4 regions of the Streptomyces sp. NBC_00377 genome follow, and region 3 is predicted to be linked to each of the others. Evidence: riboswitches for the same ligand, from Rfam matches in the RefSeq annotation. Region 3 holds a riboswitch; each other region holds the start of a gene.
What was found. Region 3 has a riboswitch for cyclic di-AMP ahead of OHS71_RS11525 (M23 family metallopeptidase). Riboswitches for the same ligand answer to the same signal wherever they lie in the genome.
Positions count from the first base shown of each region.

Region 1: it holds a riboswitch for cyclic di-AMP, as region 3 does, so the genes downstream of both, OHS71_RS17550 (transglycosylase SLT domain-containing protein) here and OHS71_RS11525 (M23 family metallopeptidase) in region 3, are expected to answer to the same signal.
Region 2: it holds a riboswitch for cyclic di-AMP, as region 3 does, so the genes downstream of both, OHS71_RS06575 (M23 family metallopeptidase) here and OHS71_RS11525 (M23 family metallopeptidase) in region 3, are expected to answer to the same signal.
Region 4: it holds a riboswitch for cyclic di-AMP, as region 3 does, so the genes downstream of both, OHS71_RS22025 (M23 family metallopeptidase) here and OHS71_RS11525 (M23 family metallopeptidase) in region 3, are expected to answer to the same signal.

Region 1 covers NZ_CP107958.1:3,899,399-3,906,587, forward strand. The annotation lists gene OHS71_RS17540 (LolA family protein) at 1-327, opposite strand, end outside; gene OHS71_RS17545 (polyprenyl synthetase family protein) at 850-1,860, opposite strand; cyclic di-AMP (ydaO/yuaA leader) riboswitch at 2,566-2,777, shown strand; gene OHS71_RS17550 (transglycosylase SLT domain-containing protein) at 2,781-3,254, shown strand; gene OHS71_RS17555 (HAD family hydrolase) at 3,332-4,156, opposite strand; gene OHS71_RS17560 (GNAT family N-acetyltransferase) at 4,675-5,739, shown strand; gene OHS71_RS17565 (glycosyltransferase) at 5,856-7,154, shown strand.
Region 2 covers NZ_CP107958.1:1,483,528-1,490,716, reverse strand. The annotation lists gene OHS71_RS06580 (alpha-galactosidase) at 1-823, shown strand, start outside; cyclic di-AMP (ydaO/yuaA leader) riboswitch at 1,108-1,286, shown strand; gene OHS71_RS06575 (M23 family metallopeptidase) at 1,291-2,256, shown strand; gene OHS71_RS06570 (DUF6250 domain-containing protein) at 2,575-3,306, shown strand; gene OHS71_RS06565 (SGNH/GDSL hydrolase family protein) at 3,433-4,218, shown strand; gene OHS71_RS06560 (TetR/AcrR family transcriptional regulator) at 4,498-5,118, opposite strand; gene OHS71_RS06555 (glutamate dehydrogenase) at 5,177-6,364, opposite strand; gene OHS71_RS06550 (MBL fold metallo-hydrolase) at 6,586-7,189, shown strand, end outside.
Region 3 covers NZ_CP107958.1:2,553,351-2,560,539, forward strand. The annotation lists gene OHS71_RS11510 (bifunctional acetate--CoA ligase family protein/GNAT family N-acetyltransferase) at 1-674, opposite strand, end outside; gene OHS71_RS11515 (HPr family phosphocarrier protein) at 854-1,135, shown strand; gene OHS71_RS11520 (GntR family transcriptional regulator) at 1,286-1,981, opposite strand; gene OHS71_RS11525 (M23 family metallopeptidase) at 2,170-2,913, opposite strand; cyclic di-AMP (ydaO/yuaA leader) riboswitch at 2,928-3,097, opposite strand; gene OHS71_RS11530 (M16 family metallopeptidase) at 3,300-4,688, opposite strand; gene OHS71_RS11535 (M16 family metallopeptidase) at 4,685-6,034, opposite strand; gene OHS71_RS11540 (DNA gyrase/topoisomerase IV subunit A) at 6,303-7,189, shown strand, end outside.
Region 4 covers NZ_CP107958.1:4,892,237-4,899,425, forward strand. The annotation lists gene OHS71_RS22000 (NUDIX domain-containing protein) at 2-673, shown strand; gene OHS71_RS22005 (GTP cyclohydrolase II) at 651-1,292, opposite strand; gene OHS71_RS22010 (MarR family winged helix-turn-helix transcriptional regulator) at 1,425-1,946, opposite strand; gene OHS71_RS22015 (dihydrofolate reductase family protein) at 2,084-3,211, shown strand; tRNA gene OHS71_RS22020 (tRNA-Met) at 3,283-3,356, shown strand; cyclic di-AMP (ydaO/yuaA leader) riboswitch at 3,682-3,848, shown strand; gene OHS71_RS22025 (M23 family metallopeptidase) at 3,858-4,877, shown strand; gene OHS71_RS22030 (aldo/keto reductase) at 5,089-6,033, shown strand; gene OHS71_RS22035 (PrsW family intramembrane metalloprotease) at 6,184-7,189, opposite strand, start outside.

The DNA of each region.
Region 1 (7,189 bases), 1.3 Mb from region 3:
CTGAGCGACCCCGGAGAGGAGTCCGCTCTCCAGCCCGCCGAGGTCGGGCAGCCCGAGATCGGTGGTGATCTTCACCGTTCCGGACAGCTGCTGTACGTCCGATGCCGCGATCTTGTCCAGGAGCTGCTGTGCGGTGATCTTCGGCAGGTCGGGGTCGCCGGAGTCGGCGAGCGCCGGAACCAGGCCGATCGTCGCCGCCGCGACACCGATCACGGTGACCGGGACGATGTACCGGGCCGCCTTGCGCCGTCCGAGGCGCAGGTCGTCGGCCTCCCCGCCGGTCGGCTCCGCGCCGGTCGTGGTGTCGTCGGATGCCTTCGGTGCCATGTGTGCCTTACCTCCGTCGTCGGCGGCGGCTGGTCATCTCACGCTGTGAACGTCCCCACCCCAAGCCGCCATTCTCACCCGAATCGGTGAGGAGTGGTGTTTTCCGTGGTTCCCATCTGACCAAATGAGCCACGACGAAGCGTCAACCCGAGGACTCAACTCCACATACGCCTGCGGTATGACACGAAGGCGACGAGGTGGCATCCGACCCGTAGGGGTACCGGGGGTCACCCGGCCCGGACGGGTGTCAGGGGCCGCCGGCCCGGAAGGGCGTCAGGGGGCGGCCGGCCCGGAGGGGCGGGTCGTCAGGGGTCACCCGGCACCGACGGGTGTCAGCGGCCGCCGGCCCGGAGGGGCGGGTCGTCAGGGGTCACCCGGCACGGACGGGTGTCAGCGGCCGCCGGCCCGGAGGGGGGGGCAAGGGCCGCCCCGCACCGACGGATGTCAGAGGGGGCCGGCCCGGAGGGGCAGGGCTCGCCCGGCACCGACGGGTGCCGGGGCGTCAGGCCGGGACGGCGGGGGTCACCCCGCCCGGTGGACCACCGCGTCGCAGAGTTCCATCAGCGCCGCCTTGGCGTCGCACTCCCGCAGCGGCGCCAACGCGGAGCGGGCTTCCTTCGCGTACCGCACGGTGTCCCGGCGGGCCTGCTCGAGCGCCGGGTGGGCCCGCAGCGCCTCCAGCGCCTCGGTGTGCCGGGCGTCGTCGCTCAGGTCGGAGTCCAGCAGCTCGCACAAGGCGATGTCCTCGGGCAGGGACAGGCGTGCCGCCCGCTCCCGCAGCCGCAGCACGGGCAGCGTGGGAACGCCCTCGCGCAGGTCCGTCCCCGGCGTCTTGCCCGACTCGTGGGAGTCGGACGCGATGTCCAGGACGTCGTCCGCCAGCTGGAAGGCGACGCCGAGCCGCTCTCCGTACTGCGTCAGCACGTCGACGACCGTCTCGTCGGCGCCCGACATCATCGCCCCGAAGCGGCAGGCCACCGCCACCAGCGAGCCCGTCTTGCCGCCGAGCACGTCGAGGTAGTGATCGACCGGGTCCCGCCCGTCCGTGGGACCCGCGGTCTCCAGGATCTGGCCGGTGACCAGCCGCTCGAACGCCTCCGCCTGCACCCGCACCGCCTCCGGCCCGAGGTCGGCCAGGATGTGGGAGGCACGCGCGAAGAGGAAATCGCCGGTCAGGACGGCGACGGAGTTCCCCCAGCGGCTGTTCGCGCTGGACACCCCGCGCCGCACGGCGGCCTCGTCCATCACGTCGTCGTGGTACAGCGTGGCCAGGTGGGTCAGCTCCACCACGACGGCCGAGGGCACGACACCCGGCGCGTAGGGGTCCCCGAACTGCGACGCGAGCACCACGAGCAGCGGCCGGAACCGCTTCCCGCCCGCTCGTACGAGGTGCTGGGCGGCCTCCGTGATGAACGGGACCGCACTCTTGGTGGCCTCGAGCAAGCCTTCCTCGACAGCCGTCAATCCGGCCTGGACATCGGCTTCCAGAGCCTGGTCCCGCACGCTCAGCCCGAACGGCCCGACGACGGTCACGAGGGGTCTCCTGTCTGCTGGTGTCTACTGGCGATTACGCGGTTTGTCGATAGGTCTCTGCCATCACTCAAGTCAGCGTATCCGGTCACGTTTCGATCACCGATAGCCCCCACGTCCGCCGGGCTCGAATGGCCCGCCCCGGAGGTGCCACGCAGGCCAGGCGGTATCGGATCACACCCGATATGTTTTTGATCAGCTCAGATGAGCGGACATCAATAGAATTGCCGGGATGTGTTGATTCATGTCCCGCGCCGAGGGTGCCACCACTCCGGCGGGGCGGCCCTCCCCTTCCGCGTGACGATGATCACGGCCTCCCCTTCGGGACCCTTCGGGACCCCAGGGGACTCTCCGGGACCCTTGGGGATCTTTCGGGACACCCTCCCCGAGGCCCCCTGCGTACCGGCCCTGCACCCCGCTTCCCACCTGGCACCCACCGCCGGTGCTTTAACGATGAGTTGGACCTAATGCCCGATTAGCCAGTCTTGTGAACGCTGGTGAGTTGGCTCACTCCGCACAGTGGCCCACCGGAAGATCACCCTTCACCGATTCTCCGCACTCCCCAAGCGAGTTGAAGCTTTGCACCAACAAAGGATCAAGCACCCCATAGGTCACAGACCAAGGTCAATAGGGGTCATCTGTGAATCCGGTACTTGTTCCGGACATGTGCTCTCGCATACGTTCCCGGCCTGTCGGGCGGAACGCCGAATCCTGCCGCCGCCCGAACCACCCATCCAGAACGCTCGGCAGGAGCGGGGGAACCAGGTAAGCCGCCGAACCGGAAGTCGGGACGTCTCGGATAATTCAGACGTTTCGCACAGCCGGTACGGCTCGGGGTGAAGTCGCGTCCGTCAGGAGGCGACCGGGCAGCTCCCGCCCGAACCCGACAGCTCACCTCGCAGGCGCCGGAGAGGAAATTCGTCATGCCCGCTGCCGCTCAGCCGCGCCGCAACCGTCTCGTCCGCACGCTCACCGTCGCCGTCACCGGCGCGGCCGTGCTCGCCCTCCCGCTCATCGGCGCGACCAGCGCCTCCGCGGCGACGCCGACCGTCACCACCGCCTCCAGCCTCGGCTACGCCAACAACCTCGACGGCTGGATCCGCGCCTCCCTCCAGGTCATGGGGCAGCACGGCATCCCGGGGACGTACAACGGCATCTACCGCAACGTCATCCGCGAGTCCTCGGGCAACCCCCAGGCCATCAACCTCTGGGACTCCAACGCGGCCGCGGGCATCCCGTCCAAGGGGCTGCTCCAGGTCATCGACCCGACCTTCCGCGCCTACCACGTCGAGGGCACGTCCTGGGACTCGTACGACCCGGTCGCGAACATCACCGCCGCGTGCAACTACGCGGCCGCGCGGTACGGCTCGATCGACAACGTGTTCGGCGCGTACTGACCTTCCCGTCGGTACGGCCCGTCGGCACGGACGGTTCCACAGGGACTGACCGCTTCAGCCGGTACGGACCGCCCCGTTCACGGAAACAGTCGTTCGAGGACGACGGCCACGCCGTCGTCCTCGTTCGACGTCGTCACCTCGTCGGCCACCGCCTTCAGCTCGGGATGGGCGTTGGCCATGGCGACTCCGCGGGCCGCCCAGTCGAACATCGGGATGTCATTGGGCATGTCCCCGAAGGCGAGGGTGTCCTCGGGCCGCAGCCCCAGGACCTCGGCCGCCAGGGCCAGACCCGTCGCCTTGGTGATCCCGCAGGGCTGGAGTTCGACCGTGCCCGGCCCTGACATGGTGACGGTGGCCAGCGAACCGACCACCGAACGGGCCGTGGCCGCCAACTCGTCGTCCGACAGGCTCGGGTGGCGCAGCAGCACCTTGCTGATCGGCTCGCACCACAGGTCGTCGCGCCGCCCGACGCGCAGGGCGGGCAGCGTCGGGTGCGGCATGCGGTAGCCCGGCTCGATGAGCGTCAGCCCGTCGACACCGTCCTGGTCGACGGCCGCGTAGAGCTGCCCGACCTCGGCCTCGATCTTGCCGAGCGCGGTCTCGGCCAGCTCCCGGTCCAGGGTGACCGACCACAGCAGACGGTCCGCGCCGACGTCGTACAACTGCGCGCCCTGCCCGCACACCGCGAGCCCCCTGCTGTGCAGCCGGTCGAGCAGTGGGCGCACCCGGGGCGCGGGCCGTCCTGTCACCACCAGGTGGCGTGCGCCGGAGTGCACCACCCGCGCGAGCGCGTCGAGCGACCGGTCCGAGAAGGTGTCGTCGCCGCGGAGCAGCGTTCCGTCCAGGTCGGTGGCGATGAGGGAGTACGCGGTGCGCGCGGCATATGCGGTGGGTGCGGCCATGATCAGAGAATACGGATCCCACACCCCTCGGGTTCGACGCGAACCGGACGACGGTCATGTCCTGTCCGGTTCTGCCAACTCCCCTTGCAGGACTGGCTTTGTACGACTGCCGGACGACTGGCTGAAGACTGACTGCGGCTGCGGCTGCGGCTGCGGCTGCGGCTGCGGCCACCGGTTGCCGGTTGCCGGTTGCCGGTTGCCGGTTGCGGAAGACGGTGGGACCGGCCGGGAGCCGATGGCCGGACCGGCCGGGGACCGGCGGGGCGATCGCGGGTCGGTGGCGGGCCGACTGGGGACGACGGCGGGTTTATCACGGCCCGCTGACGGCGAACCGGCGGTTGCCCGACCCGGGGGAACGGCTTGCCGCCACATCGCCGGGTAGCGGATGGTTGACGGCCTCTGCACCGGTTGGCAACAACTTGGGATGCTACCTACCGCGATGACAGGTGGAGCGGTACCGTCCAGGTGTCCAGGGGGGACTTGATCGGGGGGTCAGGTTGAGCAGTGGGCGCATTCGTGTGCTGAGGCCGCAGGACCTCGGCGAGGGGGAGAGGGAGCGGTGGCGCGCGCTGCGTGCCGCGTCGGCGCTTCCGCGAAACCCCTTCATGGAACCGGAGTTCACCGACGCCGCGGGCCCGGTACGGCCGCACGCGCGCGTGGCGGTGGTGTACGAGGGGCGTGAGCCGGTCGGCTTCCTGCCCCACGAGCGGGGCCGGCTCGGTCAGGGCCGGGCACTCGCGTACGGCGTCGCCGACGCTCAGGGCGCGGTGCTGGCCCCGGGTCTCGGACTGAACGCCGGCGAACTGATGCGGGCGTGCGCCCTGTCGAGCTTCGCCTTCGACAACCTGGAGGCGGAACAGGGCCTGTTCACGCCGTACGCGGCCGAGGAGTACGCCTCCTATGTCATCGACGTCGAAAAGGGTTACGAGACCTACGAGTCCGTACTGCGTGCCCAGTCGCCCAAGTTCCTGAAGACGACGTTGGCCAAGGAGCGCAGGCTCGGCCGTCAGGTCGGGGAGTTGCGGTTCGTGTTCGACGAACGCGATCCGGCCGCGCTGCGCACGCTCATGGCATGGAAGTCGGCGCAGTACCGCAGGACAGGCCGTCGCGACCGTTTCGCGCAGGAGTGGATCACCCGGCTCGTGTACGCGCTCGCCGAGACGCGCGCACCGGAGTGCCGCGGCACGCTCTCCGTCCTCTACGCCGGCGGCCGGCCGATCGCCGCGCACTTCGGCCTGCGTTCGTCGACCGTCCTGGCCTGCTGGTTCCCTTCCTACGAACCGGAGTTCGCGAAGTTCTCGCCCGGCCTGGTGCTGCATCTGCGGATGGCCGAGTCGGCCGCCGCCGAGGGCATCGGCCTGCTCGACCTGGGGCGGGGCGCGGCCGAGTACAAGGACTCGCTGAAGACCGGGGAGATCCCCGTCTACGAGGGTGCGTGGTCGCGACCGGGGGTGGGCGCGGCGCTCCACTGGCTCAGCCGTGAGCCGTCCCGCCGGGCACACCACTTCGTGCGCAACCGGCCCGGGCTCGCCGCGGCGGCCGCACGGACCCTGAAGAGTGCGGGCCGACTGCGCCGGTCGTGACGGTCACCCCCGCCACGACGCCCGGGCCCCGGCCCGGCGGGAACGGTGTGTCCGGTGAGCGCTTTCGGATCACGACGGTCAGCACGCTCAGGACGGTCATGAGACAAGGGGGGTTCATGTCCCGCGCAAGAGGGGTGCAGCAGGAGATGCAGAGGTTCCTCGGCATCCGGCCCGTACAGGTCGCCGAGCTGGAGCTGGACGGCAGCGGTGTGCTGAGACCCGGTCCGGGCAGCCCTCCCGTCACGCCCGGTGAGGTGTTCGTGCTGGTCAGACGCGCGGGCCGACCGATAGGGACGCTGCTCGCGCAGGTTCCGGAGGGCACGGATCCGAAGTCGGTCCTCCTTGACCTGGCCGCTCGGAGGCACGGAGACGCAGGACCTGCGGGTGGTCCGGCGCCTGCTCCGGCACGCGGTCCGGCCCGCGTGCCGTTCACCACGGTCGTCGTCGCCACCCGTGAGCGCGCCGAGAAGCTCGCGCATGCCCTCGACTCGCTGCTCGCGCAGGACCACCCGGACTTCGAGATCGTCGTCGTCGACAACGCGCGCGTGACGCACGCGACCCGGGACCTGGTGCGGCGCAAGTACGCCGAGCGTGTGCGGTACGTGACCGAACCGATGCCGGGGCTCGCCGTCGCGCACAACAAGGGCGTCGGGGCCGCCCGGGGCGAGGTGATCGCCTTCACCGACGACGACGTCGTGGCGGACCCGCGCTGGCTCACGGAACTCACCGCGCCCTTCACCGCCGACCCGGGTCTCGGCTGCGCCACCGGCCTCATCCTGCCGGCCCGGCTCGGCACCCCTGCCCAGGTCCTCCTGGAGAGCCACGGCGGCTTCGCCAAGGGCTTCACGGCCCGCACCTACGACCCGAAGGAGCCGCCCGCCGACGAACCGCTGTTCCCGTTCACCGCCGGCCGCTTCGGCTCCGGCGCCAACATGGCCTTCCGTGCCGAGGTGCTGCGGGCGGTCGGCTGCTTCGACCCGGCGACCGGCGCGGGCACGCTCGCGCGAGGCGGCGACGACCTCTACGGGTTCGTCCGCGTCCTGGCCGACGGTCACCGGCTGCACTACACCCCACGGGCCCTGGTCTGGCACCACCACCGTGAGACCTGGCGGGACCTGGAGACGCAGGCGTACGGCTACGGCGCCGGCCTCACCGCCTACCTCACGGCGATCCTCGTCAACCGTCCCGGCCTGCTTCCCGCGTTCCTGGCCCGCCTGCCCCGGGGGATCGCCCACGCGCGGACGCTGACGGCCGGCAGGGAGGCGGGGGCCACGGCGGGCGGCTCGCCCGGCGGACACGACGACCGCAGCCACGCCTGGCCAGGCCGGCTGTCCCGGCTCCAGCGGCGCGGCATGCTCTACGGGCCGGTGGGCTACCTGCGGGCCAGGCGCGCGTGGCGAGGTGCAGCGCGATGACGTCGTCCGCGCACAGAGCCGACGCGAACCACATC
Region 2 (7,189 bases), 1.1 Mb from region 3:
TGCGCGTGAGGACGTCCAGGAGTATCTCTGGGAGCAGCTTCACGGGCTCCTCTCCAGCGCGCCCGTCGACTATGTGAAGTGGGACTTCAACCGCTGCTTCACCGACGCGGGCTGGCCGGACGACCCCTACCCGCAGCGTCTGTGGGTCGACCACGTGCGTGCCCTGTACGGCCTTCTGGACCGGCTGCGGGCCGCGCATCCCGGGGTGGCCTTCGAGTCCTGCTCGGGCGGCGGCGGCCGCATCGACCTGGGGATCATGAGCCGCACCGACCAGGTGTGGACCTCCGACAACACCGATCCGCTCGACCGGCTCGACATCCAGCACGGCTTCAGCCAGATCCACCCCGCCCGGGTCATGGCGGCCTGGGTCACCGACAGCCCCAACACGCAGCTCAACGGCAGGGTCAGCTCGCTGCGCTTCCGGTTCGTCAGTGCCATGGCCGGGGTGCTCGGCGTCGGCGGAGATCTCTCCGAGTGGAGTGAGGAGGAGCTCGCCGAGGCGCGCGGGTGGGTGGAGCTCTACAAGGAGATCCGGCCCCTCGTGCAGCATGGCGACCTCTACCGGCTGCGGCCCCCGGCGGGCGGCCTGAGCGCCGTCCAGTACGTGCGCGGCGACGAGTGCGTCGTCCTCGCCTGGCTCCAGGCGCAGCGGTTCGGCGAACCGGTGCCGGCGCTGAGGCTGCGCGGACTCGACCCGGCAGCGTCGTATGAATGCCGTGAAACGGGTGAAGTCCACCGGGGTGCGGTCCTGCTGCATCACGGGCTGCGGGTGGGACTGCGGAGCGACCTCGATGCGACGGTTATCCGTCTGCGTCGCATCTGAGGCATCTGCCCGAATTAGTTCCTTCGTTACAACTCGCTCTGAAATGACGGAACCTGGAGAACCGTCACGTGAGCAGCGTCATATTCGTGACCGTGCGTCGTCGGTCATGTTCACGTAATGCGCGGGCATTCATGGGTGGTTGGTGGTACGCGAGTGTCTTCTTCAACGGAGTGTGACCGGGGATTCCCACCGAGGATCAAGCGAAACGCGTGAACCGTGCAACCTCTGCTTGTCCCTGTGCGTCCGAGTCGCTTACGTTCCACACCAATCCGGACGGACGCCGAATCCTGCCACCGCCCGGATCCCGCACACTCACCCGTGCATGGCAGGAGCGGGGGACCCACAGGCAGTACTGCCTGTTCCGGTCTCCGGAACAGGCTTTGGGGTAAAGCCGCGCCTCGGCGCGGCCGGGCATCTCCAGTCCGCACCCGACAGCTCACCTCGCAGGCGCCGGAGAGGAATTCGCCATGCCCGCGAAGGGTAAGCACCGCCGTCCCAAGGCTCAGCGCCTCACCCGCTCCATAGCCGTCGCCGGAACTGGCGGCGCCGCGCTCGCCCTTCCGCTCATGGGCGCCAGTGGTGCCCATGCGGCGCCCACGCAGTCCGTCGCGCAGTCGGCTTCCCAGGCCGTTCCGGAGAAGGCCGTGCAGTCCGTGCCGGTGGCGCAGAAGGCGGCCAACGCCACCAGCGCCAAGACCTACACCGTGCGGTCCGGCGACTATCTCTCGAAGATCGCCGACGAGCAGAACGTCAGCGGCGGCTGGCAGAAGCTGTACCAGGACAACCGGCAGGCCGTCGGCAGCGACCCGTCGCTGATCCACCCCGGACTGAAGCTCTCGATCGGCAGGAAGGCCGCCACGACCGGCGGCTCCGGCTCGTCGTCCGGCTCGTCCTCGAAGTCGTCCTCCTCGTCGAAGACGTCCGGCAGCAAGGCGTCGCCCTCCTCGTCGTCCGGCTCGTCCTCCTCGAAGGCGGTCACCCGGGCCGTCGAGAGCAGCAGCGGCGGCAACAGCGCCGATTCCAGCGGTTACGTCCTGCCGGTGGCGGGCGCCACCGTCGGCACCGCGTACCACACCGCCGGCAGCATGTGGTCCAGCGGCTACCACACCGGCACCGACTTCGTCGTGCCGACCGGTACCTCCCTCAAGGCCGTGGGCGCGGGCACCGTCGTCTCCGCGGGCTGGGGCGGCGCGTACGGCAACCAGGTCGTCATCAGGCTCGCCGACGGCTACTACGCCCAGTACGCCCACCTGTCGCAGCTCTCCGTCTCCGCCGGCCAGACCGTGACCCCGGGCCAGCAGGTCGGCCTCTCCGGTGCGACCGGCAACGTGACCGGCCCGCACCTGCACTTCGAGATCCGGACCGGGCCGGACTACGGCTCCGACGTGGACCCGCTCGCCTACCTCCGTTCGCACGGGGTCTCCGTCGGCTGACCCCCGCGACGACCCACCGCCTGACGCGCGGCCGAAGGCCGGACCCGTGGAACACGCCGTTCCCGGGTCCGGCCTTCGGCGTGTCCGGGACCAGATCCAGATCCGGGTCTGGGTCCGGCGGCTCGGATCCGGGTCTGGGTCCGGCGGGTCGGGATGAGGCACCGCCCGACGCGGCGGTCGATGACGGGTCTGCGCGACGCTGATCGTTCTGTTGCGTTCTCGTGGCGGTCCTTTTCGCCCCATCGACAGGCGGGCGGGGTGGGGACACAGTGGTCTCCGTCGAGGAGCAAGCGCTTTCCATCAAAGGAGCCGACCGGCATGACGACCACCCGGAGGGCATTCGTGACCCTCGCAGCCGGATCCACCCTGGCCGCCGTCGCGCCCGCGGGCGCCGCGAGCGCCGCCGCCGCGAGCGCCTGGCCCCGTCCGTCCCGCCACCGTCGCCCGATCGCCCACGACGACTTCCGGCACGGCCTGCGCCAGTGGGCCGTCGAACTGGAGAGGGGCGGGACGGTCACCGCCTCCCGGGGCGCCCTGGAGGTCGACGTGCCCGCAGGGGCGACCATCTGGTTCAAGCAGCCGCTGCGCGGACCGTACGTCATCGAGTACGTCGCCACGCCGGTCTCCGCCGGCGGGGCCAACGACCGCGTCTCCGACCTCAACAACTTCTGGAACGCCGTCGACGTCCGCTCCCCGGAGGATCTCTTCGCCACCCCGCGCGGCGGAGCCCTCGCCGAGTACGACCACCTCAGGACGTACTACGCCGGCTACGGCGCCAACACCAACACCACGACCCGGCTGCGCCGCTACGTCGGCGAGGCGGGGATCCGACCGCTGATCTACGACTACACCGAGCCGCTGCTCGTCGCGAACGAGCCGAACCACGTCCGGATCGTCTCCGACGGCCCGGTCGTCCGCTGGTGGAACAACGGCCGGCTCGTCTTCGACTACACCGACCCGGAGCCGTACACGGGCGGGCACTTCGCCTTCCGCACCACCTGGAGCCATTTCCGGATCAACGACTTCCGCGCATGGTCCCTTATTCCCTGATTGGCAAATCCTTTAAGGGTGTCTTATCTCACCGCCCGTCAACTCCTTCCTACGATCGCGTAGGTCACATTCGAAGGTGAATGATGAACCGCTGTGGCAGACGATTCGAAGAGTGACATCAGATCAGTGATCGGGTCGTACGTGGCGGTGGGGGACAGCTTCACCGAGGGCGTCGGCGACCCCGGCCCCGATGGGGCGTTGGTCGGCTGGGCGGACCGGTTCGCGGTACTCCTCGCGGACCGGCGGCCCGAGGGCGACTTCAACTACACCAACCTCGCGGTCCGCGGAAAGCTGCTCGACCAGATCATGGAGGACCAGCTCACCCGGGCGGTTGAACTCGCCCCGGACCTGGTCTCCTTCTGTGCGGGCGGCAACGACATCCTCCGTCCCGGAACCGACCCGGACGAGGTCGCCGAGCGTTTCGAGCGCGCGATCTCGGCCCTGACCGCCGTGGCCGGCACCGTCATGGTGACGACCGGCTTCGACACCCGTGGCATCCCCGTGCTCAAGCATCTGCGGGGCAAGATCGCCACGTACAACGGACATGTCCGCGCCGTCGCCGACCGGTACGGCTGCCCGGTGCTCGACCTGTGGTCCCTGAAGTCCGTCCAGGACCGCAGGGCCTGGGACGGCGACCGGCTGCACCTCTCCCCGGAGGGGCACACGCGCGTGGCGCTGCGTGCCGGACAGGTCCTCGGCCTCGAGGTGCCGGCCGACCCGGAGCAGCCCTGGCCGCCGCTCCCGCCGCGCGGCACGCTCGAGGTGCGGCGCGACGACGTCCACTGGGCGCGCGAGTACCTGGTGCCGTGGATCGGACGCCGGCTGCGCGGAGAGTCCTCGGGCGACCACGTGACCGCCAAGGGCACGCTGTCGCCGGACGACATCAGGATGCGGATCGCGGCCGTGGCCTGAGCCGTCGGCCGCTCGCACCGGCGGCGGGCCGTGAACGACGTACGACAGGCCGCTCCGCCGGCGAGGTGATCGCACGGGAGTGATGCCCGGGCGGGGCCGGGTGCGGGTGCCGGGACGACCGCACCCGCACCCGGCCCCGCCCGCCGGCACCAACCCCGCAGCCGCGCATCCGGCAGCCTCAGGACAGGTGCGGTCGGGGGGCCGGGCCGAGCGCCGTACCGGCACAAGGGCCGGCCGGACGACGGCCCGCTCCGCCCGGGCTCGCGGACAGGCGGCGCCTCAGCGCTTCTGGGCGCCCAACATCTCCGCTTCCAGGCCGAGTTCGCGGGCCAGCGCCTGGTCGACCCACTCCTGGGCGCGGGCCCGGGACACCGCACCCGCGTAGGACGTCAGCTGTACCGCGAGTCCGTCGAGCAGGGCCGTCAGACGCAGAGCCGTGCCGGCCGGGTCGGGGCAGGAGAACTCGCCCGCCGCCACGCCCTCCGCCAGCACCTCGGTGAGCGCCGCCTTCCACTCCTTGTCGAGATCCCGCGCGACCTCCCGCAGCGCGGGCTCACGCAGCGACACCGCCCAGCCCTCGATCCACAGCCGCCAGCCCTTGGCCTGGCCCGTGGGGGCGTACCAGCGCACCGCGGAGCGCAGCCGGCGCAGTGCCGTGGTGCGACGGCCGGTCAGCTTGCGCAGCCGCGCCAGGTCGCCCTCGGCCGCGTAGGCGAACGCCTCGGCGACGAGCTTCTCCTTCGTCGAGAAGTGGTAGAGCACCAGCGCGTTGCTCACACCGAGGGCCGCGGCGACGTCGGCGATCCTGACCGCCGCCACGCCCCGCGCCTCGATCTGCTCGATGGCCGCCCGCAGCAGCTCCTCGCGCCGCTCGGCCACACTCAACCGGACCCTCGCCACTCCGTCACCCTAATCGGTGGGCACGAGCGCCGCCGGACCGGCCCGCAGGGGCGGACGCTCACCGGGCGGGCCGGTGCCGGCCGAAGCGTTCCGCGATCACCGGCAGCCGCCCCGCGGCGATCGTGTGCGCGGCGGCCCGCGGTGTCGTGCCGTCCGTCTCGGCGCGGGCCAGCACCAGTTCCACCAGGGCGCGCATCGAGCGGCGCGTGTGTGCGAAGGCCTCCTCCGCGTCCGCGCCGATGTCCCCGAACAGGGTCCACCACCACCAGGCGTTGGTCCCGGAGTTGACGACGACGTCCGGCAGCACGCTCACCCCGCGCGCGTGCAGCAGCTCCTCCGCCTCCGGCAGTACCGGCATGTTGGCCGCCTCGGCGATCCACCGGGCGCCGATCCTCTCCTGCTCCTCGATCCCGATGGCGTACGAGACGGCGGCCGGCACCAGCACCTCCGCCTCCACCGACAGCCAGGCGTCACCCGGAAGTTCGAGATCCCCGGGCCTCAGCACGTTCCGGTCCACCGTGCCGTGGGCGTCCCGCGCGGCCAGCAGCGCCTCCACGTCGAGACCGGCCGGGCAGGCGATCGTGCCCTTGACGTCGGCGACGGCCACGACGGTCAGCCCCGCGCGCGTGAGGAAACGCGCGGTGGCCCCGCCCATGGTGCCGAGGCCCTGGAGCGCGACCCGTGTCCCGGCGTGCGGCACGTCGGCCCGGTCCAGGGCGGTCAGGACGGACTCCGCGACCCCGCAGCCGCCGACCAGCTCGTCCAGGCCGATGCCGTCCACCTCGACGGCGAAGGCGGCCGCGAGCCGCTCGCGGGCGGCGGACTCGTCCTCCAGGAGCGGGTAGACCGCCTGCACGGACGACACGAGCCCGGCTTCGGCGGCGGCCCGGTCCACCAGCTCCTGGGTCAGCCCCAGATCCTCGCCGGTGGTCCAGCAGCTCTCCACGTACGGCCGCACCGCCCGCAGGTACCGCACCAGCACGCCGTACGCCTCCGGGTCGCGGGGGTCGCAGTCGATGCCGCCCTTGGCCCCGCCCAGGGGGACGTAGCGCGCCTCGGGGTCGTAGTGCAGCGCCTCCTTCAGGCTCATTCCACGGGCGAGTCCGGTCACCTCCTCGAGCGTGCAGCCCGCCCGCATCCGCAGACCGCCGCTGCACACACCGCGCACGAGCCGGTCGACGACCAGATGGCCCTGCCGCCCCGTGACGTCGTCGGTCCAGGTGAGCGACAGAAAGGGGGCGGTCATACGGGCTCCTGAACGGCGGACACGAGAGGCGACAAGGCTGGTACTGAACAGTGGGTCAGTATCGGAAGGGCGCGGGCGTCGTGTCAAAGCAGGCGCGCGGCGGAACGACCGGGGCGCCCGGGGAGCGAGTGGAGCGCGCGGCGGAATGACCGGGGCGACCCCGGCGTTGTCGGAGCGGGCGACCATAATGGAATGCCTCAGCGACTCCCCCTGGAGGTACCGTGTCCGGTTTCCGTTCCCTGAGCTCCGGGCTCCGCGCTCTACAGCCCGCGGCCTTCGGCGCGGATCCGAGCGGTGAGCGCCTGGCGCGTATCCGCAGATCGCCGCACTTCAAGGACGGGGTCTTCCAGAATCCCGGTGGCGTGGCGAGTACCCGCCCCTCGGGTTCGATGCTCGAGTTCGCCAAGGTCTTCTTCGACAGGGACCAGCGGCCCCGCCGCGCCCCCGTGGGCACCGTACCGGTGCACCCGACCACGCTCGCCGACCTCGCCAAGCCGCCGGCTACGGGGCTGCGGCTGACCTGGATGGGGCACTCCAGCGTGCTCGCCGAGATCGACGGGCGGCGTGTCCTGTTCGACCCCGTCTGGGGCGAGCGCTGCTCCCCGTTCGCCTTCGCCGGACCCAAGCGGCTGCACCCGGTGCCGCTGCCGCTGGCCGCCCTGGGCCCGGTCGACGTGGTCGTCATCTCCCACGACCACTACGACCACCTCGACCTGCCCACGATCAAGGCGCTGGCGGACACGGACACCCTGTTCGCCGTACCGCTCGGCGTCGGTTCCCACCTCGAGCACTGGGGCGTCTCCGCCGACCGGCTGCGCGAGCTGG
Region 3 (7,189 bases):
CCGGGCGTGCGGCCGGTGCCGACGACGGCGACCGATCCGGGCGCGAGCAGCCGCCGTACGGAGTGCGCCTCGGCGCGCTGCTCCCGCGCGCGCTGCACGGCGAGGGAGCGCTCGGTGGGTTCGAGCCCGAACTCCAGGTGTACGACGCCGTCCTCGAAGCTGCGCTTCTGGGTGTAGCCGGCGTCGGTGAACACCTTGATCATCTTGGTGTTGGCGGGAAGGACCTCGGCCGCGAAGCGGCGGATGTCGCGCTCGCGTGCCACGGCCGCGATGTGTTCGAGCAGCGCGGAGGCGACACCGCGGCCCTGGTGGGCGTCCTGCACGAGGAACGCGACCTCGGCCTCGTCGGCCGGTCCCGAGGCGGCCATGCCGTCCGGACCAATGCGGTCATAGCGTACGGTTGCGATGAACTCGCCGCCGACCGTGGCCGCGAGTCCCACCCGGTCCACGAAGTCGTGGTGCGTGAAGCGGTGGACGTCCTTGGCGGACAGGCGCGGGTAGGGCGCGAAGAAACGGTAGTACTTCGACTCGTCCGAAACCTGCTCGTAGAAGCTGACCAGGCGCTCGGCGTCGTCGGCGGTGATGGGGCGGATGCGCGCGGTGCCGCCGTCGCGCAGCACCACGTCGGCCTCCCAGTGGGCGGGGTACTCGTGCCGGTCCGACGCGCTCTGCATGGGGCCCAGACTACGGCTCGCGTACGGCAACGGCGCGAGGCAGTCTGTGGAGGACGGAAGTCGGATCGAGGCCGCGATCCGAGGACCACGGCAGGAGGGGGCCCACCACCCCCTCCCTCATACGCTTCACGTGTGGAACACTGGTCTAGACAACCTGAAACACTGAAGGGCAGCATCACATGGCTGAGCGCCGCGTCAACGTCGGCTGGGCCGAGGGCCTTCACGCCCGCCCCGCTTCCATCTTCGTCCGGGCCGCCACGGCCGCAGGCATCCCGGTGACGATCGCCAAGGCAGACGGCAACCCCGTCAACGCGGCCTCCATGCTGGCCGTGCTCGGCCTGGGCGCCCAGGGCGGCGAGGAGATCGTCCTCGCCTCCGAGGCGGACGGCGCGGACGCCGCGCTCGACCGCCTGGCGAAGTTGGTCGCCGAGGGACTCGAGGAGCTTCCCGAGACCGTCTGACCGATGAATGCGGTGTTCGCCGCCTCATAGGCGTCACGGATACCTCGAAGGGCTCGTCCGAATTATCGGGCGAGCCCTTCTTCATTCCCGTTCCCGGGCAGCAGAAATAATCCCCCGCGAATTATCCCCTCTTTGTATACGGCCCTCTTGTTAATGCCGCAGGCCCGTCATGTTTACGGGAGGTTGCGAAGTCCTCACACGGTCGAGGCGCTCGGCGCCGCCGGAAAAGCGCAGCCGGTGCGCGGCCGTCGCGCGCTCGGTGTGGAGCGACGTGATCGCCCGCGCGCGCTCGCCGTCGCCGCGTGCCACGGCGTCCACGATCGCGCCGTGCTCCGCCCACGACTCCACGGGGTCCGCCGGCGCCTCCACCGCGTACATCCACGCGATCTTGTGGCGCAGCTGGGTGAGCATCGACGTCAGGGCGTGGCTTCCCGAGGACTGGGCGAGCGTCTCGTGGAACCAGCTCCCCAGGGAGCGCAGATCCTCGCTGTTGCCCCTCCGGGCCCGCTCCTGGCCCAGTCGGACGAGCCCGCGCAGCACCTTCAGATGAGCCTCGGTGCGGCGCTGTGCGGCCCGGGAGGCGCCGAGCGGCTCCAGGAGCATGCGCATCTCAAGAAGGTCCGCGGCCTCCAGCTCCGTCGGCTCCGCGACGCACGCGCCCGCGTGCCGCCGCGTGACGACGAAGCCCTCGGCCTCCAGGGTGCGCAGCGCCTCCCGGACCGGAACGCGGGAGACGCCGTAGCGGCGGGCGAGAAGTTCCTCGGTGAGACGGCTGCCGCGCTCGTAGACACCCGCGACGATGTCGTCCCGAATGGCCGTGCACACCGAGTGCGCCGGAATACGCATGACGGACCTCCGCCTTAATCCCCGTGAAACGTCGATGATTGACGTGTGTTCCGTGACTCTATTGCAATGAGCGGGAAATTCCGACGGCGAGCCGGATTCCGGGGATATTTTTTGGACAGCGGAGGCCCCCGAAACGGCGAAAGCCCCGGCCGGGAGGCCGGGGCAGAACGATCTGTCGCCGTGGGTCGTCAGACGTTCACGCCGTGCTTGCGCAGGTAGGCGACCGGGTCCATGTCGGAGCCGTACTCCGCGGTGGTGCGGGCCTCGAAGTGCAGATGCGGGCCGGTGACGTTGCCGGTGGCGCCGGACAGGCCGATGCGCTGGCCCGGGGTGACGTGCTGACCCACCGACACCGCGATGGACGACAGGTGACCGTACTGGGTGTAGGTCCCGTCGTTCATCTTGATCACGATCTGGTTCCCGTAGGAGCCGCCCCATCCGGCCTCGACCACGGTGCCGGAGCCGACCGCGTGCACGGAGGTGCCGCTCGCGGCGTGGAAGTCGATGCCGGTGTGGCTGCCGGAGGACCACAGAGAGCTGCTGGCCTGGTAGCCGGTGGAGACATAGGAACCGGTGATCGGCGGTACGAAGGTGTTGAGGAGCTTGCGCTCGGCCTCACGGGCGGCACGTACGCGTGCCTCGCGCTCCTCCACCGCCTTCTTGACGGCGGCCTGGCGGGCGGCCTCCTCGAAGGCCGCCTGCTTCTGCACGGCGACCTGGTCGTCGATCTGCTCGACGACGGACTCGCCGGCGGTGACCACGGGGATCAGCCCGGTCTGCTCAGGGGTGGGCTCGGCTGCGAAGGCCGGGGTGGAGGCGACGGTGGCCATGACACCGGTGGTGGTGAGCGCCGCGATGCCCGCCGCGCGGACGCCGCTGCGCTGCATCCGGCTGGGCCGACGGTGCTTCCCGGTGGCGCAGGTGAACGCCATGAAGTTGGGGGTGTCCTTTCCTTCCCTCTCGCCTACCGGGTTAGCTGACGGGTTCGGAGCAGGAAGGTCTCCTACGGACCCCCTCGCGCTGCACGCGCGGGCGTCCGATTCACCCCAGGGACTTCACAAGTGGGTCCCCGGCTCCCCTGGCTCGCGCCGTACGGGGACTCGGCGATGACTGTCCGGTGCCGCGGGTGCGGCGCACTGCCTGACGAACAGCCCGGATGACGCTAAGCGGCGCGGGTTTCAATCCTCAAACGGATCCCGGTTTTTGTAGCGCATCCCACAGGGCAGACGGGCAGCGTCCGCCTCAATTCGGACATGCGGAGGCCCTGGTGACGCTCTCGTCGACCAGGGCCCCTGCACGCGCGCGTGGTTGGCGGGATCTACTCCGCCGACACGACCTTCACCTCGCCGATGCCGAGAGCCTCGACCGGCTCCTTGATCTGCGCGGCGTCACCGACGAGCACGGTGACCAGCCGGTCCACCGGGAAGGCGTTCACGGCCGCCGCGGTCGCCTCCACCGTGCCGGTCGCGGCGAGCTGCTGGTACAGCGTGGCCTGGAAGTCGTCGGGCAGATGCTGCTCGACCTGGTCGGCCAGCGTGCCGGCGACGGCCGCGGCCGTCTCGAACTTCAGCGGCGCCACGCCGACCAGGTTCTGCACGGCGACGTCACGCTCGGCGTCGGTCAGCCCCTCGGCGGCGAGGGTGCGCAGGACCTTCCAGAGGTCGTCCAGAGCGGGACCGGTGTTCGGGGTGTCCACGGAGCCGCTGATCGCGAGCATCGCGGCGCCCGAGCCGTCCGGGGCCGACCGCAGGACCTGGCCGAACGCGCGGACCCCGTAGGTGTAGCCCTTCTCCTCGCGCAGGACACGGTCCAGCCGGGAGGTGAGGGTGCCGCCGAGGCAGTACGTGCCGAGCACCTGCGCCGGCCACACACGGTCGTGCCGGTCGGCGCCGATCCGGCCGATCAGCAACTGCGTCTGGACGGCGCCGGGGCGGTCCACGATGACGACCCGGCCGGTGTCGTCGGCGGTCACCGGCGGCACGGGCCGCGGCTGGGCCGAGGACCCCGTCCAGGCGCCCAGGGTGTCACCGAGGAGCGCGTCCAGGTCGACGCCGGTGAGGTCGCCGACGACCACGGCGGTGGCGGTGGCGGGGCGGACGTGCTTCTCGTGGAAGGCGCGTACGGCGGCCGAGTCGATCTTCTCGACCGTCTCCGCGGTGCCCTGGCGCGGGCGCGACATCCGCGCGGTGGCCGGGAACAGCTCCTTGGAGAGCTCCTTGGCGGCGCGCCGGGAGGGGTTGGCCAGCTCGTGCGGGATCTCGTCCAGGCGGTTGCGGACGAGGCGCTCGACCTCGCTGTCGGCGAACGCGGGCGCCCTGAGGGCGTCCGCGAGCAGACCGAGCCCCTTGGGCAGGCGCGAGACAGGCACCTCGAGGCTCAGCCGGACGCCGGGGTGGTCGGCGTGTGCGTCCAGGGTGGCGCCGCAGCGCTCCAGTTCGGCGGCGAACTCCTCGGCGGAGTGCTTGTCGGTGCCCTCCGAGAACGCGCGCGCCATGATCGTGGCGACACCGTCGAGGCCGATCGGTTCGGCGTCCAGGGGCGCGTCGAGGAGGACCTCGACGGCGACGACCTGCTGGCCGGGACGGTGGCAGTGCAGCACGGTCAGGCCGTTGGCCAGCGCGGTGCGCTCGGGCGCCGGGAACGCCCACGGCTTGGCCTCGCCCGCCCGGGGCTGGGGGTGGAAGTCCATCGTGGCGAGCTCGGTCACCGGGCCGTCTCCTCGTTCTCGTCCTGGTCGGCGGGCGCTTCGGGGGCGGTCGGCTCGTAGACGAGCACCGCACGGTTGTCGGGGCGCAGACGGGCCTTGGCGACCTCGCGCACCTCCTCGGGCGTCACCTCCAGCACACGCTGGACGGCGGTGAGGGCGAGCTGCGGGTCGCCGAACAGGACGGCGAACCGGCACAGTTCGTCGGCGCGGCCGGCGACCGTGCCGAGCCGGTCGAGCCACTCGCGCTCCAGCTGCGCCTGGGCCCGCTCCATTTCCTCGGCCGTGGGGCCCTCCTCGGCGAACCGGGCGAGCTCCTCGTCGATGGCGGCCTCGATGACGGGCACCTCGACGTCGGCGGACGTCTTCACATCCAGCCAGCCCAGGGAGGGCGCCCCGGCGAGGCGCAGCAGGCCGAAGCCGGCCGCGACGGCCGTACGGTCGCGGCGCACCAGCCGGTTGTAGAGACGAGAGGACTCGCCGCCGCCGAGGACGGTGAGCGCCAGGTCGGCGGCGTCGCACACGCGCGTGCCGTCCTCGGGCAGGCGGTAGGCGGCCATCAGCGCACGGGACGGCACCTCCTCCTCCACGACCTCACGCAGCTGCTCGCCGATGACGTCGGGCAGTCCGCCGTCACGCGGCGCGGGCTTGCCGTCGTGGCCGGGGATGGAACCGAAGTACTTCTCGACCCAGGCGAGGGTCTGCTCCGGGTCGATGTCGCCGACCACGGAGAGCACCGCGTTGTTGGGCGCGTAGTACGTCCGGAAGAACGCGCGCGCGTCCTCCAGGGTCGCCGCGTCCAGGTCGGCCATCGAACCGATCGGCGTGTGGTGGTAGGGGTGACCCTCCGGGTAGGCGAGGGCGGTCAGCTTCTCGAACGCGGTGCCGTAGGGGACGTTGTCGTAGCGCTGGCGGCGCTCGTTCTTGACGACGTCGCGCTGGTTCTCCATCGACTCGTCGTCGAGCGCGGTGAGCAGCGAGCCCATGCGGTCGGCCTCCAGCCAGAGGGCGAGCTCCAGCTGGTGGGTGGGCATGGTCTCGAAGTAGTTGGTGCGCTCGAAGCTGGTGGTGCCGTTGAGCGAGCCGCCCGCCCCCTGCACGAGCTCGAAGTGGCCGTTGCCCTTGACCTGGCCGGAGCCCTGGAACATCAGATGCTCGAAAAGGTGAGCAAGACCCGTACGCCCCTTGACTTCGTGGCGTGAACCGACGTCGTACCAGAGGCACACCGCCGCGACGGGGGTCAGGTGGTCCTCCGAGAGCACCACGCGCAGGCCGTTGGCCAGACGGTGCTCGGTCGCTGTCAGGCCCCCGGAGCCTGCCTGGGCTGTGGCCGTGTGACCCATGGGCATGTACATCCCTTCCGATCGCGGACGCGGTCGTCGAAACCGCGGTTTTCCTGCCGGTCCTGCCACTGTATGCAAGCGTGCGGAGGGTCTGCGAAGTTCCCGCACGACATACGCCGAGAGCGAGATCGCGTAGCCTGCGGGCAGCCGCGGAGGAGATGCCTCTGCGTACGGGCCGGACGGCCGACGCCGGGCCTCGCCCGCTCTGTCAGTGCCACGGTCCACAATGGTCCGCGTCAGATCCGTATCACGCCCCAGCAAGGAGCCGGCAGCGATGGCCCGCCGCAGCACGAAGACCCCGCCGCCCGACGACTCGTACGAGGAGCGGATCCTCGACATCGACGTCGTCGACGAGATGCAGGGCTCCTTCCTCGAGTACGCGTACTCGGTCATCTACTCCCGCGCCCTGCCGGACGCCCGTGACGGCCTCAAGCCGGTGCACCGGCGCATCGTCTACCAGATGAACGAGATGGGCCTGCGCCCGGAGCGCGGCTATGTGAAGTGCGCCCGGGTCGTCGGCGAGGTCATGGGCAAGCTGCACCCGCACGGCGACGCCTCGATCTACGACGCGCTGGTGCGGATGGCCCAGCCCTTCTCCATGCGCGTGCCGCTGGTGGACGGCCACGGCAACTTCGGCTCGCTGGGCAACGACGACCCGCCGGCCGCCATGCGGTACACCGAGTGCCGCCAGGCCGCGGCGACCAGCCTGATGACCGAGTCGATCGACGAGGACACGGTCGACTTCACGCCCAACTACGACGGCCAGGAGCAGGAGCCGGTCGCGCTGCCCGCCGCCTTCCCGAACCTCCTGGTCAACGGCGCGTCCGGGATCGCGGTCGGCATGGCCACGAACATGCCGCCGCACAACCTGGGCGAGGTCATCGCGGCCGCCCGCCATCTGATCCGCTATCCCGCCGCGGATCTGGACGCCCTGATGAAGTACGTTCCGGGCCCCGACCTGCCGACCGGTGGCCGGATCGTCGGCCTCTCCGGCATCCGGGACGCCTACGAGAACGGCCGCGGCACGTTCAAGATCCGTGCCACGGTGTCGGTGGAGACCGTCACGGCCCGCCGCAAGGGCCTGGTCATCACCGAACTGCCCTTCACCGTCGGGCCCGAGAAGGTCATCGCCAAGATCAAGGACCTGGTCGGCGCCAAGAA
Region 4 (7,189 bases), 2.3 Mb from region 3:
CATCGACACCCCGGACCCGCGTGGCCGAACCGGGCTCGACCGCCAGGGACGCGACCTCGACGGCAACGACCGGGTCCGCGTCGTCGACGTCGAGGAGCTGGCCTGCGACTGGTCCGTCCTGCGCCGCACCACCTTCGACTACCGGCACGGCGACGGCCACGTGAGCCGTGAACGGCGCGAGACGTACGACAGGGGCGACGGCGCCACGATCCTCCTCTACGACCCCGACCGCCGCACCGTCCTGCTCACCCGGCAGTTCCGGCTGCCCGCGTACGTCAACGGGCACCCGGACGGCATGCTGCTGGAGGCCGCGGCCGGGCTCCTGGACGGCGACGACCCGCCGGCGGCGATCCGCCGCGAGGCGGCCGAGGAGACCGGACGGGTGGTCCACGAGGTCGAGCACCTCTTCGACGCGTTCATGAGCCCCGGTTCCGTCACCGAACGGCTCAGCTTCTTCGCCGCCCCCTACGACGCCTGCGCCCCCGGTGTCGACACGGCGGGCGTGGCGGCCGAGGGCGAGGACATCGCCGTGGTCGAACTCCCCTTCGCCGAGGCCCTCGACCTCGTCCGCACCGGCGCGATCGCGGACGCCAAGACCGTCATGCTGCTCCAGTGGGCCGCGCTGGACGGCCCGTTCGGGCCGCCGGCCGTCAGCCCACGCTCAAGCCGGTGAGGTCGGCCAGCGGCAGCGTGTGCTGGGTCTGGAGGACCTTGGCGCGCAGGTAGCGGACGTTGTGCGGGGTCGTGAAGACGCCCGTCGGGACCCGGTCCTGGACGTCGATGCCCAGGTCCCGCAACTGTTCGGCCTTGTCGGGGTTGTTGGACAGCAGGTCCAGGGCCGTGATGCCCAGGGCGCGCAGCATCTGGGCGGCGGCCGTGTAGTCCCGGTCGTCCTCGGGCAGACCGAGCGCGGCGTTCGCCTCGTAGGTGTCCAGGCCCTGGTCCTGGAGGGCGTACGCGTCGAGCTTGTTGTAGAGGCCGATGCCGCGGCCCTCCTGGCGCAGGTAGAGCAGGACACCGCCCGTGACGGCTATGCGCTCGACCGCCTCGCGCAGCTGCGGCCCGCAGTCGCAGCGGGCGGAGCCGAAGACGTCACCGGTCAGGCACTCGGAGTGCAGCCGGACCAGGGGGGTGACGCCGGGCGCCGGCTCGCCGAGGACGACGGCGACGTGCTCCTGGCCGTCGGCGAGACCGTGGAAGGTGACGAGTTCGGCGTCGACGGAGTAGCCGTCGGGGAAGCGCAGCGGTACCCGGACGCGGGCGCGGGGGGTGGCGGCGGGGGTGTCGGGCATGCGGTCTCCCGGGTCCGGAGGACGGTGACAAGGCGGCACTGGACCGCCTTGTGCTTCAGATTTGAAGCAGATCCAACGATTCGAGACCCTACCCCATGCTTTAAATTTGAAGCAACTGGATTGTGGCGCGGCTCACGAGGTTCCGGAGCACGGCGACGAACGCCGGCGCCACGGGAGATCCTCGGGCGCCGCCTCGCCGTCGTTCTCCTGGAGCCCGCGCGCGACCTGCGTGAAGATCTCCTCCAGCTGTCCCACCTGCTCCGGGGTGAGCCGGTCGAAGAGGGCGGCGCGGACCGTCCCGACATGGCCGGGCGCCACGCCCTCCAGCACCGTCATGCCCTCGTCGGTCAGGACCGCGACGCTGCCGCGTTTGTCCCAGCGGCACTCCTCGCGCCGCAGCAGCCCGTCCTTCTCCAGCCGGGACACCGCGTAGGTCAGCCGGCTCCGGGTGATCTTCAGCCGCTCCGCCAGGTCGGTCATCCGCAGCCGTCGCTCCGGTGTCTCGGAGAGATTGGCGAGGATGGAGTAGTACAGGTGGGGCATGCCGGCCTCCTGCTGGAGCTGCCGGTCGATCGCGTCCTCGAGGAGGGAGTAGCCGGCAACGTACGCGCGCCAGGCGCGCTGCTCCTCGGGGGTGAGCCAGCGGGTCGTCATGCCACCCAGTGTAGGTTTGTTACAAACTTGAACCAAGAGCACCGTCGTCGGCCCGGCGCCCCGATCGAGTCAGGGCACGTCACTGCACGTCAGAGCGCCGTCAGACCGCCGTCGGACCGAGCCGGGGAGCCGCGTCGATGCCGTACCCGTACGTCCTGCTGTCCGCCGCCGTGTCCCTCGACGGATACCTGGACGACACCACGCCCGAACGTCTGCTCCTCTCCAGCCGCGCCGACTTCGACCGCGTGGACGAGGTACGGGCCTCCGTCGACGCCATCCTCATCGGCGCCGGCACGATCCGCGCCGACAACCCCCGGCTCCTGGTGAACTCCCCGGAGCGGCGCGCCGCCCGGGTGGCCGCCGGACGGCCGCCCTACCCGCTCAAGGTCACCGTCAGCGGCTTCGGCGAACTCGACCCGGCGGCGAACTTCTGGCACACGGGCGGCGAGAAGGTCGTGTACACGACGGAGAAGGGCGCCGAGCGGGTCCGGGCGCTCGGCATCGCGGCGGACGCCGTCGCGCTCGGCCCCGAACTGGACTGGCGCCGTCTCCTCGAACACCTCCACGATGTCCGCGGTGTACGGCGCCTCATGGTCGAGGGCGGCGGAACCGTCCACACCCAGCTGCTCCAAGAGGGCCTCGCCGACGAACTCCAGCTCGTCCTCGCCCCGCTGTTCGTGGGCGACCCGCACGCGCCCCGGCTGTTCGGCCCGGGCGCCTACCAGGGCGGACGGCTCCGCCTGGTGGAGACCCGGCGTATCGAGGACGTCGTCCTGAACCGCTACGAGCCCACCGCACCCGGCGCCGGCCTGCTGCCCGTCGCGGCCGACCGTCACTGGCTGGCCCTCGCCTGCGCCCTCGCCGCCGACTGCCCGCCGTCGCGGACCGCTTTCAGCGTCGGCGCGGTGATCGTGGCCGCCGACGGCACGGAGCTGGCGCGCGGCCACTCCCGCGAGGCCGGCGACCCGGTCGTGCACGCCGAGGAGGCAGCCCTCGCGAAACTCGACCCCGCCGACCCCCGTCTGCCCACGGCCACCGTCTACAGCAGCCTCGAACCGTGTGCCCGCCGCTCCTCCCGCCCCGCCCCCTGCGCCCGGCTCATCCTCGACGCGGGGGTGCGCAGGGTGGTCACGGCCTGGCGCGAGCCGGACACCTTCGTCACGGAGGCGGACGGAACCGGCCTGCTGACGTCCCGGGGCGTCGACGTCCTCGTGCTCCCGGAGTACGAGGAGCGGGCGAAGGGCCCGAACGGCCATCTCCTCTGAGGCCGCCGGAGCCCCACGGGACAACCGATGTGCTTTCTGCCCCGCTGATGGCGTACAGTTGTGTTCATCGCCGCGGGGTGGAGCAGCTCGGTAGCTCGCTGGGCTCATAACCCAGAGGTCGCAGGTTCAAATCCTGTCCCCGCTACTGATAGGCCGAAGGCCGGAATCCGAAAGGGTTCCGGCCTTCGGTGCGTTCACCGACCGCTCCCTCACTCTTGGTGACCGGTCGACCGCCCAGCGCATAACGACTGAGTCACCATCAAAACTCCTGTGACTACCGAGGCGTTTCCAGGGCATGTCGAAGCGCCTTCGGCGCGTGGTCAACTCGCCCGTTTTTCACCACTGGTGGCCTGAAAGGTCCAGGCCAGAAATGTTGTTGATCAAGAAGAACGGCTTGGAATCCCGCCCCCGGGTCTATTAACGTTCGATAACGCAGCGCGGTCGTCCCAGCCGGCACAAGAGTCGGCTCCGTGCGGCACGTGCCGAATCCCGCAAGGGAACCGGGGAACCACCACCTTGGGGTGAATCACGCGGAAGCCGTCGTGAACTCGCAGAGTCCACGACCGGTATACGCGCGTAGGAGACCTTCCCGCTCCGAACCCGTCAGCTAACCCGGTAGGCGACGGAAGGAAAGGAGTGCGCCCGCGTGGCGTCCAACCCGCCTGCCCCCGAGGCCCCGTACGCGCCCAGCCGGTCCACCGAGACCTTCGGCTACGGCGACTACCGCACCGACGAGGGCCCGTGGGAGGAGTGGAACCCCACCGCGGACTCCATTCGCCCGGTACGCGGCAAGCACCGCGTGGCCAAGCAGCGCGGCGGCGGATTCGCCCGCAGCTCCACCGTCCTCGGCGTCGGCGTCATTGCCGCCGTCAGCGCGGGCGGCATGGCCAGCGCCAACACCGGCAAGGCCCCGGTCTCCATCTCGATGCCGGACCTGCCCAACGTGGGCTCGCTCATCTCCGACGACGAACCCGCCCAGGAAGCCGCGCCGGCCCTCGCCGGGTTCGGCTCCGAAGCGGCCGTGGACGCCGACGAGAGCGTCGCCGACGCCGGTGAGGCCCTGCGCAGCCGGATCATGGCGCAGGCCGAGTCTCAGCAGTCACAGGTCGAGGTCAAGGCCCTCGCCGCGGCGGCCAAGGCCGAGGCCGACGCCGTCACCAAGGCCCAGAAGGAGGCGGAGGCCAAGGCCGCCGCCGCGAAGAAGAAGGCCGCCGAGGAAGCCGCCGCGAAGGTCGAGGCCGCGCGCCTGGCCGAGCTGGCCAAGCAGTACACGCTGCCCACCTCCTCGTACACCATCACCTCGACCTTCGGTCAGGCCGGTTCCCTCTGGTCCTCCGGCTACCACACGGGCCTCGACTTCGCCGCGCCCACGGGCACGCTCATCAAGGCCGTCCACAGCGGCACCATCACCGAGGCCGGCTGGGCCGGTTCCTACGGCTACCGCACCATCCTGACCCTGGACGACGGCACCGAGCTGTGGTTCTGCCACCAGTCGTCGATCAGCGTCAGCGTCGGCCAGAAGGTCGCCACCGGTGACGTCATCGGCCGGGTGGGCGCGACCGGGAACGTCACCGGAGCCCATCTCCACCTCGAGGTCCACCCGGGTGGCAGCTCCGACGGCATCGACCCGGCGGCCTGGCTGCGCGGCAAGGGCCTCAACCCCTGAGCCGTCCCCCTCCGACACCCCGGGCGGTCCCTCCTCGGACACGCCGACCCGGCTCTCCCGACCCGCTGACGCAGCCCCGCAGCCCTGACGCCTTCCGCGTCGGACGGCTGCGGGGCTGCGCCATTCACCGGCGCACTTCACCGGCGCCGTTCACATGTTCTTCGCGTCACGCCCGGAATGGGCCGGCCACCGGCGTCCGTTGAAACGGAACATGACTTCTCTTCGCCGACTCGGCTCCTCCGACCTCGAGGTCTTCCCCCTGTCCCTCGGCGGCAACGTCTTCGGCTGGACCGCGGACGAGGCGGCCTCCTTCGCCGTACTCGACGCCTACACCGCCGCCGGCGGCAACTTCGTGGACACCGCCGACTCCTACTCGGCGTGGGTCGAGGGCAACAGCGGCGGCGAGTCCGAGACCCTCATCGGCAAGTGGGTGAAGGCCCGGGGCAACCGCGACGACGTCGTGATCGCCACGAAGGTCAGCCAGCACCCCGCGTTCCCCGGTCTGTCCGCCGACAACATCAAGGCCGCCGCCGACGCCTCGCTCCGCCGTCTGAACACCGACCGCATCGACCTCTACTACACGCACTTCGACAAGCCCGAGGTCCCCGTCGAGGAGATCGTCGGCGCGCTCGACGAACTGGTGACGGCGGGCAAGGTGCGCCACATCGCCGCCTCCAACATCTCGCCCGAGCGTCTCCAGGAGTCCCTGGAGTTCTCCGACCGCGAGGGCCTGGCCCGGTACGTCGCCCTCCAGCCCCACTACAACCTGGTCTCGCGCGACACCTACGAGGGCGGCCTCCAGGACCTCGCCGCCCGCTTCGGCCTCGCCGCCGTCCCGTACTCCGCGCTGGCCTCCGGCTTCCTCACCGGCAAGTACCGGCCCGGTACGACCGTGCAGAGCCCCCGGGCCGCCGGCGCCGCCAAGCACCTGGAGACGGAGCGGGGCCGGAACGTCCTCACCGCCCTGGACGAGATCGCCCAGGCCCACGACACACAGATCCCCACGGTCGCCCTGGCGTGGCTCGCGGCCCGGCCGACGGTGGCAGCCCCGATCGCGTCCGCGCGCACGATCGAGCAGCTGCCGGCACTGCTCGGGGTGGCACAGCTGGAACTGACCCAGGATGAACTCACCCGACTGACCCGAGCCTCGGCCTGACCCGGGCTCCGGTCTGACCCGGGCTTCGGCATCACCTGGGCGTGGGCCTGACCCGAGCTCCGGTGTCGGCTCTACCCGCGTTGGGTCGACCTGCGTCGGTCCGACTTGCCTCTGACCGGCCCGCGTCGGCCTGACCTGCTGCGGCTCGGCCTACTGATGCGGGTGGGGGTTGGGACGGGGCCCCGCCGGAAATCCTTGCCCCGGGCCAGGTCCGGGGCCGGGGCCGGGGCCGGATTCGTACCCGGGGCCGGTCTCGAATCCGGGTCCGGGTCCGGGTCCGTGCGCTGCGGGGTATCCGTATCCCGGTCCCGCCGGGTGCGCGTACCCCGGAGCTGCCGGCTGGGCGTATCCCGGTCCTGCCGGGTGCCCGAATCCGGCGCTGTGGCCCTGGCCGTATCCCGGTCCCTGGCCGTACGCCGGTCCCTGGCCGTACGCCGGTGCGTGGCCGTACGCCGGTGCCTGGCCGTGAACCGTCCCCCGGCCGTACCCGTACACCCCCTGCACCGGCCAGGGCGGCGCGACCACCCGTACCGGCGGGGCCGTCATCCGGGCCGCGTGGTCCAGCGCGGGGCGGGCGATGTCCTGGCGGCGCCACAGTTCGTTGAGCAATTCCCGTTCCCGAAGGACGAAGTCGGCGTCGGCCCGTCCCCGGCGGCCGCGGTGCCTCAGGAACGCGAGGGACGTGGCGTACGCCTCGTACCGCGCGACCTCCCGCGCCGCGGGCCGGCCCAGGTGGCGGCCGGCGTACTCGCGGGCCAGCCGCCGGGCACGCATCGAGCCGAGCGCGTACGGCTCGGCCGGCATGAGCCAGCCCGCGGCCGCGTAGGCGGGCAGCTCCTCGCGCACGGTGCGCAGCTCGCGTTGGCGTGTCCACACCGCCAGCCAGGTGAGCAGCCCGAACGCGGGCACCATGAAGGCCGCGTACACCGCGAAGAACCCGAACTCGCCGAACGACGAGGAGCCGTTCCACAGGGCGTGCATGCCCATCGCGAGGAGCAGCCCGCACAGCGGGAGCAGCACGCGCCGCAGGTGCTGACGGTTCCCGGAGAGCGCGGCGACGCCGAAGCCGATGCCGGTCAGGACGGTGAACAGGGGGTGGGCGAACGGCGACATGATGACGCGTACGAAGAAGGTCGCGGCGGTCACGGACGCGATG